Regions from separate parts of the Diaphorobacter limosus genome, predicted to be linked through region 2. Evidence: predicted binding sites of a transcription regulator. Region 2 holds the regulator's gene; the other holds the start of a gene.

Region 1 (6,393 bases), 560 kb from region 2:
ACGCCCCGGTCCCACAGCGAGCCCTGGAAGGTGGAGTAGCTACCGCGCTCGCGCGCCAGCTCGGTCGAGGCCCAGTAGGCGTAGTAACAGATGGCCTCCATGGAAGCGTCGGCAAATTCCATGGCGGCGTCGCTGGCGTAGGGCATGCGCAGCTCATACAGCGCGTCCTGAAAGCCCATCAGCCCCAAGCCCACGGGGCGGTGGCGCAGGTTGGAGTCGCGCGCCTTGTCAACGGCGTAGTAGTTGATGTCGATGACGTTGTCCAGCATGCGCATGGCCGTGGTCACGGTTCTGCGGAGCTTGTCATGATCGATCGCGCCATCCTTGAGGTGCTGCGCCAGGTTCACCGAGCCCAGGTTGCACACGGCCGTCTCGCTATCGCTGGTGTTGAGCGTGATCTCGGTGCACAGGTTGCTGGAATGCACCACGCCCACATGCTGCTGCGGCGAGCGGATGTTGCATGGGTCCTTGAAGGTGATCCAGGGATGGCCGGTCTCGAACAGCATGGAGAGCATCTTGCGCCACAGATCCACGGCGGGCAGGCGCTTGAAGAGCTTGAGTTCACCGCTCTCGGTTTTGGCCTCGTAGGCGGCATAGGCGCTCTCGAAGGCCTGGCCGTACAGGTCGTGCAGATCGGGTACGTCCGACGGTGAGAACAGCGTCCACTGACCCTTTCCCATGACGCGTTTCATGAACAGGTCGGGAATCCAGTTGGCGGTGTTCATGTCATGCGTGCGCCTGCGGTCGTCGCCGGTGTTCTTGCGCAGTTCCAGGAACTCCTCGATGTCCAGGTGCCAGCTCTCCAGGTAGGTGCAGACCGCGCCCTTGCGCTTGCCGCCCTGGTTCACGGCCACGGCCGTGTCGTTGACTACCTTCAGGAAGGGCACCACCCCCTGCGATTCGCCATTCGTGCCCTTGATGTGCGCGCCCAGGGCGCGCACGCGTGTCCAGTCATTGCCCAGGCCGCCGGCAAACTTGGACAGCAGGGCGTTTTCCTTGATCGACTCGTAGATCCCGCCCAGCTCGTCGGGCACCGTGGTCAGGTAGCAGCTGGACAGCTGTGAGCGCAGCGTGCCGCTGTTGAACAGCGTGGGTGTGCTGCTCATGAAGTCAAAAGACGACAGCAGCTCGTAAAACTCGATGGCGCGCGCGTTGCGGTCATCTTCGCGCAGCGCCAGGCCCATGGCCACGCGCATGAAGAAGCTCTGGGGCAACTCGATGCGTGCCTTGTTCACATGTAGGAAGTAGCGGTCGTACAGCGTTTGCAGGCCCAGATAGTCGAACTGCTGGTCGCGCTCGGCCCGCAAAGCGGCGGCCAGGCGCGGCAGGTCGAAGCTCAGCAGGTCGGGGTTGAGTAGTTCGTTGTCCACCCCTTTTTGGACAAAGGCTGGGAAGTGGTCCATGTATGCGGCCTGCATCTCGCCGGGCTGCACGCCACGCCCCAGCACCTCGCGCACGATGGTGTGCAGCAGCAGGCGCGCCGTGGCGTAGCTGTAGCCAGGGTCTTTTTCGATCAGTGTGCGCGCGGCCAGGATGGAGGCCTTGTAGACCTCCTCCATGGGTACGCCGTCATACAGGTTGCGAAGAGTCTCGGCGGCAATCGGCGCGGCCTTTACATCGGTGCCCAGGTTGGCGCAGGCAGACTCGATCAGAGCCTGTAGGCGCAGCAGATCCAGCTCCACGCGCTGGCCCCGATCCTGCACGTACAGCGCGGGAATCTGAGGGTGCAGCTGCTCCTTCTTGCGCGCGCGCTCCTGGGCGCGGCGCTCGCGGTACAGCACATAGGCGCGCGCGACTTCGTGGTGGCTGCCGCGCATCAGGCCCAGCTCCACCTGATCCTGCACGTCCTCGATATGGAAGGTGCCGCCACTGGGGCGCGAGCGCATCAGGGCGCGCACCACCGTCTGTGTCAGCTCATCCACCACCTGGCGCACGCTGGCCGAGGCCGCGCCCTGCGTGCCGTGCACGGCCAGGAAGGCCTTCATCATGGCGACGGCAATCTTTTGCGGCTCGAAGTGCACTACGGCGCCGTTGCGTCGGATGATCTGGTAATGGCTCAATGTGTCGGCCATGCTGGCCGGGGTGGATGTGTCCGCGGCATCGATTTGGAGCTGCGAAAAGCTGTCGGCGTGAACGGATGCGGTTTGCATGGCTTGCCCTTGGGAGTGATGTTGGGGGAGAAGTTGGGAAGTGAGGTCGGCCCGGAAAAAGCGCTTGCGGGTCGGCATGAAAAATCAGCGGCATATCGATACCGTGCACTATATATATGGTGTGCTTTCAATTCAACACGCTACATATAGTGTATATCCGGACTTTCGGGTGTTGTCGAAAACGCTGTCAGAAAGCGCACGAGCGGTGCCACGCCAGGCGGTTGGGGTTTGCGGGCGTGGGGTGCAGCAGAGATGTGCGCAGGCAGGGCTTCTGGCCTGCAGAGGCCCGTCAGGCTGGCTGTGCCGCAGGCGGAAACAGGATGCCCGACCCCGCAAAGGCCGAGCGCAGGTGGCGCCAGTCAAAGCCCGGTCCGGGATCGTTCTTGCGCCCGGGGGCGATATGTTCGTGGCCGGCGACATAGCCGATGGGGTGGTGCCGCACCAGCGCCGCGCACAGCCGGGTCAAGGCGGCGTACTGTGCCTCTTCGAAGGTGTGGCCCTCCAGCCCCTCGAGCTCAATGCCGATCGAGTCGTCATTGCAGCCATCGCGCCCACGGTAGTGGGATCGGCCCGCATGCCAGGCGCGCCGGTCCGTGGCCACGAACTGCCAGAGCTGGCCCAGGCGGGTGATGAAGAAATGGCTCGACACCTCCAGCCCGTGGATCTGCTGAAAGTAGGGGTGGGCGTCCCAGTCAAGGCGGTTGGTGAACAGTTCCTGCACCTGGTTGCCACCATATTCGCCGGGCGGCAGGCTGATGGAGTGCACCACGATCAGATCCACCACGGCGCCAGCCGGCCGCGCCCCATGGTTGGGCGATGGCAGGCGCCGCGCCGGCAGGTACCAGCCGGCGCGCCACTGTGGCCTATTGCCCGGCGCCATGGCTGTCGCCAGGGTTGGGTATGGCGATGTTCAGCCGCTCGATGCGGTAGCGCATCTGGCGCTGGCTGACTCCCAGGCGGGCGGCCGTGGCCACCGGGTCGAAGCTCGTTTCGTGCAGGGTTTGCATGAGCAGGCCGCGCTCACGCTGATCCAGCCAGGCCTGCAGGTCGCCGGCTGGTGGGGCCGTGGTGGGTTCAGGCGTTGGCGCTTGGGCGACAAGCTTGGCGGCCGGCGGCGGCGGCGGCGGCGGGGGGGGAGGCGGCGCCGCATCGCCAGCGCTGCTGGCTTGCGTCGGGCCATCGACATGCAGCTCATGCCCGTCGCTCAGGGCCACGGCGCGGTGCAGCAGGTTTTCCAGCTCGCGCACATTGCCCGTCAGCGGGTGCTGGGCAATGCGCTGCAGCGCCGCCTCGCTCAGCTGCGGCACGGGGATGCCGGACTCTTGCTGGATACGCTCCAGCAGCGCGTGGCACAGCGCCGGCAGATCTTCGCGCCGCTCGCGCAGCGGCGGTATCAACAGCTCGATCACGTTCAGGCGGTAGTACAGATCCTGGCGGAAGCGCCCGGCCTGCACATCGGCCGCCAGGTCGCGGTGCGTGGCGCTGACGATGCGCACGTCCACCGTCTCTTCCTGTGTGGAGCCCAGCGGGCGCACGCTGCGCTCCTGTATGGCGCGCAGCAGTTTGGACTGCATGGCCAGCGGCAGATCACCGATCTCGTCGAGGAACAGCGTGCCGCCGCGCGCGGCCTGAAAGTAGCCCTCGCGGTCGCTGGCGGCGCCGGTGTAGGAGCCCTTGCGCGCGCCGAAGAACTCGGCCTCGAGCAGGTTCTCGGGAATGGCGCCGCAGTTCACCGCCACCAGCGGGCCGCCCGCGCGCTGGCTGCTGGCGTGCAGGGCGCGTGCCACCAGCTCCTTGCCCGTGCCCGACTCGCCATGGATCAGCACCGGGGCCATGCTGCGCGCCACCTTGGCAATGCGCTGCTTGACGCCGCGCATGGCTTCGGACTCGCCTATCAGGCGCGCCAGAACCGGGTTGTCATCACCTTTGCCGGGCGCGGTGCTGCGGCCGGGTTTTGCGGATGCCAGCACCCCTGCCGCCCCCTGGATGGCAGAGGCCACGACAGAGCGGAACTGTTTCAGATCCACTGGCTTGGTCAGGTAGTCGAAGGCGCCCGAGCGCAGCGCCTCTACGGCGTTCTCGGCCGAGCCGTAGGCCGTCATCACCACGCAACGCTCGCCGCGCTGCTGCGCACGCAGCTCGTGCAGCAGCTCCATGCCCAGCCCATCGGGCAGGCGCATGTCGGTGATCACGGCATCGAAGGTCTGGTTTTGCAGTTGCTCGCGTGCCTCGCCCACGCTGCCGGCGGTCTGCACGCGATAGCCCTCGCGCAGCAAGGTCAGCTCGTAGAGCGTGCGCAGGTCGGGCTCATCGTCTACGACAAGAATGGTGGCGGCGGTGGCGTTCATGGATGTCGGTCGCTTAGACCACGATGATGTCGAACAGTGAGTCGGTTTCAAAGGGGCGGGTGGCGCTGCGGAAACTGACGGTAAAGGCATTGCCCATCACCGTGCCGCGGTCGAGCATGCGTGTGCTGCGCTGGTAGCTGATGGCCGCGCCATGGCGCTGGCACAGCTGGCGGCAAATGTACAGGCCCAGGCCGCTGGAGCGGCTCTCGGACGAGAAAAACGGCTCGAACAAATGCCGCTCCACCGATTTGTCCAGTGGCGCACCATCGCTCCAGACCTGTATGCCGATTTGCCCGCTGGCTGTGGCACGTGTGCTCAGTTGCAGTGAGTCGGCGTACGGACCCTTGTAGCGCTGGGCGTTGTCCAGCAGGTTCACCAGCACGCGGCGCAGGTGCTCGGGGTCGAACTCCACCGGTACCTCGCCCGCCCCCAGCAACAGCTGCCCCTGGCGACCCGCGGGGTCATGGGCCTGCCAGTCATGCCAGGTCTGTGCCACCGTGGCATTCAGCGCCAGCGTGGAGGACGGGGTCTGGCCTATCTGGTGCTGTACCCGGGCGATGTCCAGCACATCTTCGGTGATGCGCACCAGGCGATCCGCGTTCTGCCCGATCATGTGGCTCAGGCGCTTCTGCCCGGGTTCTTGCAGATCCTCGGCCAGCAGCTCGTTGGCCTGCACGATGGCCGCCAGCGGGTTGCGTATCTCATGCGCCACCGCGGCCGACATGCGGCCCATCGAGGCCAGCTTCTCGGTGCGCAGGCGCGCCTCCATCTCGCGCAGGTCGTGCAGAAACATCACGCACAGGGGCTCCTCATCCACTGCCCCCAAGGCGCCGGGCGCGTGCGTCAGCCAGGTGCGTATGCGCAGGCCCATGGGGCTATGCCCCTCGTGCAGGATGTTCACGTCGGCATGCTGGGGCTGTGCCTGCTCGAACGATGCCTGCGCCAGTTCCATCAGCGGACTCCAGGCCTGCGTATGGGTCAGCATGAACGGGGTGCTGGTTCTGGCGTCCGGGCCCAGCAGCAGCAGGGCGGCCGGGTTGGCCAGGCGCACCTGGCCCTGGCGGTTGAGCACCAGCACGCCGTCGGCCACATGCTGCATCACCAGTGCGCTCACGGCCTTTTGCGTGCGCGCATTCATCTGGCTGCGCCGCGCCACCAGTTGCTCGCGGCTCAGGCGGACGGCCAGCTGATGCACCAGATAGGCAATGAAGAAATAGCCCGTGCCAGTCAGCGCCGTTTGCAGGTAGCGCTGCGCGGCGTCGCCCCCGCCCTGGTCGCCCAGCCACCAGGCCCAGGCCAGCAGCAGCAGGGTGGCCCCCGCCGTGGTGCCCAGGGCCAGCGTCAGCGTGCCCAGCACCGCGGCCATGAGGATGGGCAGGCCAAACAGCGGCGTGAAGTTCATGCTGCCCGACTGGTGCAGCATCTGCAGCAAGGCAATGAGGACGAGATCCACGCCAATGGAGGGCAGCCAGTGCAGGCCCGGTCGCGGATCCGGTGGCATGCGTGCGCCAAATACCAGCAGCAATGACGTGGCCAGCAAGTAGCCCAGTGCCACGCCCAGCGGCGCCAGCACACCCGTCTGGTTCAGCGCCATGGCCAGCAGCTGCAGCAACAGCAGCGCCAGCGCCACCATCAGGCGGGCCGTCAGGAACGCCTTCCACAGGCGCTGGAAGGAGGGGTGGCTGGCCTGGAGTGCGGGCATGGGGGATCGCCTCTCACCCTCTTAGGGGGGGCCCAGATCCTGGTGCGCGCGGCTGCAATAGCTGTGCCCGCCCTGGTGCAAGGCCTCACCCTTGGGCAGGTGCACGCCACAATGCGCGCAGCACACCATGTCCTGGGGCTGCGCAGGGTTCTGGCGCGGTGCGCTCCCCCGGTTGGGCGGTACCTGGCGCTGG
Region 2 (6,393 bases):
TCCACGGTAGCGTCATGTACGCCCAGGCGCGCCAGCCGCACCTGCCAGGGCGATTCCTGTACCCCTGCGGTTGGTAGGGTTTTGACGCTGGCGTCATCCACCGGTTGATTCACTCCGGGCAGGGTCAACGCACCCTTGGCATCCCGGCCGATGTGGACATGGACACCACTCCAATCGATGGCAGCAATGTCCACGATGCGCCGCAGAGGTTGCACCTCGTTGAGAGCCACCTGCAAGGAATCAAAGCTCAGCAATGGTTGCCCCGCAACATCCAGGGTCTGTATCCCCTGCAACTGTGCACTGCCACTGATCTTGACCTGGGGCGTGGCATCGACCTGTTCAAAGTCCAGCTTCAAATCGGCATTCAGCGTGCCGGCCCTGAGCCGCACCGGCACCGAGCCGGGGATGTAGCCGCTGAAGGGGGCAAGATCAAAACCGTGGATCTGCAGGTGCAGATCGGTCTGGCGATTCTGCGCAAACGGAGTGGCCTGCGCGGCCGAATCGAAGGCGCTGCCATTGAGATCGAATGCCAGGCGCGGAATGACCCGGATTTCGCGGTCTGCAGCAAAGTTGCTCAAGAACGGCAGTTCCAGCTTCAACTGGCGCAGTTGGTGGACTTTGTCCACCGTGCGGTCATTGAAATCGATGGCCCCCCCCTGCAACGCAATGTTGTACAGCGCAAAGCGCAGTGGTGACGCAGGCTCTTCATCCGGCTTGCGCTGCTGCGCCAGGTGTGCCAGTACGTCATCAAAGTCAAACTCGCCAGGGGCGGTCTGGGTGATATGGATCACGGGGTCATCGACCTGCAGAGCGTCCAACACCGGAGCCAGGCGCCATAGGGATTGCAACTCTGCATCTATATAGATACGTGCGATCTGCACCTGGGGCGACTGGCCATCCTGCGACGCGATGGACAGCCCGCGCACGGTCGCCTCCAGCGACCAGGGCGCAAACTCCACCTTCGCCACCGTGACCCTGCGGCCCAGCGCCTCGGACGCGTGCTTTTCGATCTGCGCACGCGCAATCGGCGGGACCACCAGCCAGGCCAGCAGCCACAGCCCCAGCAGTCCGGTCACAAGCCAGCTGGCACGCCGGGCCCAGCGATTGCTTTTGATGGTTTGTATGGCTTGTGACACGCGGCACCCAATCCCTGGAACAACAGGCGCAATTGAATCAGCGAACACCTGGACGCCAATGTAAAAGAGTGCAAAAAGAAAGCCCGGTGAACGGAGTCCTTCCGTACACCGGGCTTGACGGCAGACGCAACGGTCTTTTGCCATCTTTTGCGTCGAGGAGAGGAGCGTCCCCGACGCAGGAGGCAAGGTATTGCCTCCAGGGGTTGCCTTGGAAGCGAGGTACCTGTTGCTCGGTGTGGCACTGACTGCCTTCCAACCAGCGGTTTCGCCCCTTCCGGCGTACGCCTGAATCGTTCAGGCAGCCCTAAGGTAGCAAATACCACCGGCGCTTTCCAGCAGCTTCTTTCAATGAGCCCGCCAATGCGATTGCCACTTTCATTTGGCCGCTTAAGCCGCACCCCGCTACATGGCCCCCAAGGTGCTAGAAAAGTCACATTTCCGAATCTATTAACAGTGTGTTAATTATTTTTTTGTATAAAACATGCAATATTTAGTATTGACTTGGCATTTAGACCCCCTCTAGAATCCGCCATTCTTGAAAAACAGACCGTATAAACCCTAGCCGTCACCCGACACCATCTAGGAGAGTCCGCAAGCTTCCATGACGCAGCGCGCCATGGCACGGACCGAATGGCAGACCAATCCAAGCCAGCAAGCTGGCAAGACCGAGTCCTGCTGCACCCCCTGCCGGCGCAGCGCTCCACTGGGCTCGACTGAGAAAGGAAAAACGATGACAGCGTCAGGAAATGCGATTGCAAGTGCGCGCACCTTTGCCGCCGATGTGATCAACGGCTTTCTTGAAGTCACACACAACGGCTTCGCCCTGCTCGGGCTGGCCGTGGCCTTTGTGGCCATCGCCCTGAGCGCACGCCCGGACCTGCGTCAGGCTGGCGAGGACGAGTTGCGCGGCTGGCTGCATGAACGCCGCGTCGCAGAAGTCGGCTTCCCACTGGAGCCGACCGCCAGCGAACGCGCCGTGGCCATCAACCCCAAGAAGTTGCCGCGCGAACAGGCGGCCGTGGCCTTTTGGCTGAGCAAGAAGTACCGCGTGGCCCCGGAGCCGCTGGCTGCCCTGGTGACCGAGGCCTATGAGATCGGCAAGCGCACCAAGCTCGACCCCACCCTGATCCTGGCCATCATCGCCATCGAGTCCAGCTTCAATCCGTTTGCGCAAAGCTCCGTCGGCGCACAAGGCCTGATGCAGGTGATGACCAGCGTGCACACCGACAAGTACGAAGGTTTTGGTGGTCAGCTGGCCGCTTTCGACCCCGTGGCCAACCTGCGTGTGGGCGTGAAGGTGCTGCAGGAGTGCATTGCGCGCGCCGGCTCGCTGGAAGGCGGTCTACGCTACTACGTGGGCGCCGCCAACCTGCCCCACGATGGTGGCTACGCTGCCAAGGTGTTGGCCGAGCATTTCCGCCTGCGCCAGGTAGCCGGACGGCCCGCGGCTGCCACCCCAGTGCTGTCCACCAAGGCCCCGGCGGCCACCGAGGTCGCCCCAACAGCCAAGTCTGCCGAAGAAAAAGTGGCCCTGCTCGACAGCGACGCCTGAATTCCCGGCGCTGGCGCGAAGCACCGTCCGCTACACTAGCGGGGCACGCAACTGGCGATAGGCGCGCAAGGCCCACCGGGCTGCGCTGCTGACGTGGAGACCCGCAAAAACAAGCCGTTTTTTGCAAACCACTGGGGAGCGTGCCGCGCGGAACAAGGCAGCGTTTGCCCCGCCGCGATCCGTCGTTCGCCTGGGCAGCCCTTGATTTCCAAGGGACTCTTAGTTCATCGGACTGCCATGTACCAACGCAATATTCTTGTCGAACAAACCGATCCCGAGGTGTGGGCCGCCATCCAGGCCGAGAACCTGCGCCAGGAAGAGCACATCGAGCTGATCGCCAGCGAGAACTACGCCTCGCCCGCCGTCATGGCGGCACAAGGCTCGCAGCTGACCAACAAATATGCCGAGGGCTACCCCGGCAAGCGCTACTACGGCGGCTGCGAAAACGTCGACGTGATCGAGCAGCTGGCGATTGACCGCATCAAGCAGCTGTTCGGTGCCGAGGCCGCAAACGTGCAGCCCAACTCGGGCTCGCAGGCCAACCAGGCCGTGCTGATGGCCTTCCTCAAACCCGGCGACACCATTTTGGGCATGAGCCTGGCCGAAGGCGGGCACCTGACGCACGGCATGGCGCTGAACATGTCGGGCAAGTGGTTCAACGTGGTCTCCTACGGCCTGAACGACAAGGAAGAGATCGACTACGACGCCTTCGAAGCCAAGGCGCGCGAAAACAAGCCCAAGCTGATCATCGGCGGCGCATCGGCCTACGCCCTGCGCATTGATTTCGAGCGCATGGCCCGCGTGGCCAAGGAAATCGGCGCCATCTTCTGGGTGGACATTGCCCACTATGCCGGCCTGGTGGTGGCGGGCGAGTACCCCAACCCGGTGCCGTTTGCCGACGTGGTGACCAGCACCACGCACAAGAGCCTGCGCGGCCCGCGCGGCGGCATCATCTTGATGAAGGCCGAGCACGAGAAGGCCATCAACAGCGCCATCTTCCCCGGCCTGCAGGGCGGCCCGCTGGAGCACGTGATCGCAGCCAAGGCCGTGGCCTTCAAGGAGGCGCTGTCGCCCGAGTTCAAAACTTACCAACAGCAAGTGGCCAAGAACGCCAAGGTGTTTGCCGAAACATTGACACAGCGCGGCCTGCGCATCGTCAGCGGCCGCACCGAGAGCCACGTCATGCTGGTCGACCTGCGCGCCAAGGGCATCACCGGCAAGGCCGCCGAGGCGGCCCTGGGCAAGGCGCATATCACCATCAACAAGAACGCCATCCCCAACGACCCCGAGAAGCCCATGGTGACCAGCGGCATTCGCGTGGGCACGCCGGCCATCACCACGCGCGGTTTCAAGGAAGAGGAAACGCGCATCACCGCCAACCTGCTGGCGGACGTGCTCGAGAACCCCAATGACGAGGCCCACCTGGCCGCCGTGCGCGAGAAGGTCAACGCGTTGACCAGTCGCTTCCCGGTCTATCGCTGAGCTGCGCCATGAAGTGCCCGTTCTGCAGCAATCAGGACACCCAGGTCGTCGAGACACGGGTGTCCGAGGACGGGAACTTCATCCGCCGCAGGCGCCAATGCGGTGCCTGCGAAAAACGCTTCACCACCTATGAGCGGCCGGACGTTCACTTCCCCACCGTGGTCAAGAAAGATGGCCGGCGTGTAGAGTATTCGCGCGACAAGCTGCTCGCCTCCTTCAAGCTGGCGCTGCGCAAGCGGCCGGTGAGCACGGTGCAGATCGATTCGGCCATCGAGCGCATCGAAGAGAAACTGCTGCAACTGGGCCAGCGCGAGGTGATCTCCAGCCGCATCGGCGAGCTGGTGATGCGCGAGCTCAAGAAGCTCGACAAGGTGGCCTACATCCGCTATGCCAGCGTGTACCGCAGCTTCGAGGACATTGATGAGTTCCGCGCTCTCGTCGATGAAGTCCGCAAGTAGTTCATCGCTTCTCTATTGATAGCTGTCAGCGCCCATAGCCTGGGCGCTACAGCCATTTTTCACTTAAACCTCTCGCGCGGACGCAATCGGCGGCACGGCCTGCCGCACGTCGCCGCACTGGGCACGGTGGCGCAGCGCGTGGTCCATCAGCACCAGGGCCAGCAGCGCCTCGGCAATCGGCGCGGCACGTATGCCCACACAGGGGTCGTGGCGCCCCTTGGTAATCACCTCGGTGCTCTGGCCGTGGATGTCTATGGACTCGCGCGGACTGATGATGGAGCTGGTCGGCTTGATGGCCAGCTGCACCTCGATGTCCTGCCCGGTGCTGATGCCGCCCAGCACCCCGCCGGCGTTGTTGCTGGCAAAGCCCTGCGGCGTGAGCGAGTCGCCATGGACGGTACCGCGCTGGGCCACGCTGGCAAAACCGGCGCCTATCTCCACGCCCTTGACGGCGTTCAGGCCCATCATCACGTAGGCGATGTCGGCGTCGAGCTTGTCATACAAAGGCTCGCCCAGGCCGACCGGCACGCCGGTGGCCTGCACGCGAATGCGCGCGCCGCAAGAGTCGCCAGACTTGCGTAGCCCATCCATGTAGTCCTCGTAAGCCTGCACATCGGCCACCGGAGCAAAGAAGGGGTTGCGCGGCACATGCTCCCAGCTCTCGAAAGGGATGGCCAGCTCGCCCAGCTGCGTCATGCAGGCGCGAAACGCCGTGCCGTATTTCTCGGCCAGCCATTTTTTGGCCACGGCGCCGGCGGCCACGGTGGGCGCCGTCAGGCGCGCCGACGAGCGGCCGCCGCCGCGCGGGTCGCGCAGGCCGTACTTGTGCCAATAGGCGTAGTCGGCATGACCGGGGCGAAAGCTCTGCGCGATGTCGCCATAGTCCTTGCTGCGCTGATCCTGGTTGCGGATCAGCAGCGCGATGGGCGTGCCGGTGGTCTTGCCCTGGTACACGCCAGAGAGGATCTCCACCGCGTCCGGTTCATTGCGCTGCGTGACATGGCGGCTGGTGCCGGGGCGGCGGCGATCCAGATCCTGCTGGATGTCGGCCTCTGACAGCTCCATGCCCGGCGGGCAGCCGTCGATCACGCAGCCAATGGCCGGGCCATGGGATTCACCGAAGTTGGTGACGCAAAACAGGGTGCCTAAGGTGTTGCCGCTCATGGGAACGCGATGCTCTTGAAACCGTTGAAACCATAAAAACAATAGCTGTTTGCGCTTTATACAGAAGCGCAAACGGCTGATTTTGTTCAAACCTCAAGCTGCCGGCGGGGATTCTTCCTGCGGCCAGTCACGGATATAGGCCTTGAGCAGCTTGTTCTCGAAGTTCTGGCTGTCCACCACGGCCTTGGCCACGTCGTAGAAGCTGACCACGCCCATCAGCATGCGCTTGTCCATCACCGGCATGTAGCGCGCGTGGCAGCCCAGCATCATGCGGCGCACCTCGTCCATGTCGGTCTCCAGCGTGCAGGTCACCGGCGCGTCGTCCATGCTGCTACGCACCAGGGTGGTGCCCACGCCGCCGCCGTTCTTCACCAGGCGCTGTATCACCTCGCGGAAGGTCAGCATGCCCACCAGGTCGCCATGCTCCATGACCACCAGCGAGCCTATGTCCTTCTCGGCCATGGTCTCCACAGCGCGCGCCAGCGGTTCGTCGGGATGGACGGTGTAGAGGGTGTTGCCTTTGAGGCGCAGGATGTCGCTGACTTTCATGGGGTATCTCCGAATGGTGCGGCAGGCGCTGCTTGCCGACTGCTTGCGAGGA

The links. Region 2 encodes NrdR, which represses ribonucleotide reductase genes. Its sites were predicted from a motif close to CACNANATNTNGTG; they were not measured.
Region 1: the regulator NrdR is predicted to act here: its motif matches at 2,289-2,302, upstream of P4826_RS09210 (ribonucleoside-diphosphate reductase subunit alpha).

The regions. Positions count from the first base shown of each region.
Region 1 covers NZ_CP136921.1:1,900,489-1,906,881, reverse strand. Annotated here, with positions in the region: gene P4826_RS09210 (ribonucleoside-diphosphate reductase subunit alpha) at 1-2,072, opposite strand, end outside; gene ampD (1,6-anhydro-N-acetylmuramyl-L-alanine amidase AmpD) at 2,440-3,030, opposite strand; gene P4826_RS09200 (sigma-54-dependent transcriptional regulator) at 3,014-4,498, opposite strand; gene P4826_RS09195 (sensor histidine kinase) at 4,512-6,200, opposite strand; gene P4826_RS09190 (PP0621 family protein) at 6,222-6,393, opposite strand, start outside.
Region 2 covers NZ_CP136921.1:1,343,676-1,350,068, forward strand. Annotated here, with positions in the region: gene P4826_RS06495 (DUF748 domain-containing protein) at 1-1,076, opposite strand, end outside; gene P4826_RS06500 (lytic transglycosylase domain-containing protein) at 1,867-2,688, shown strand; ZMP/ZTP riboswitch at 2,726-2,891, shown strand; gene glyA (serine hydroxymethyltransferase) at 2,926-4,170, shown strand; gene nrdR (transcriptional regulator NrdR) at 4,179-4,628, shown strand; gene aroC (chorismate synthase) at 4,692-5,792, opposite strand; gene P4826_RS06520 (CBS domain-containing protein) at 5,886-6,341, opposite strand.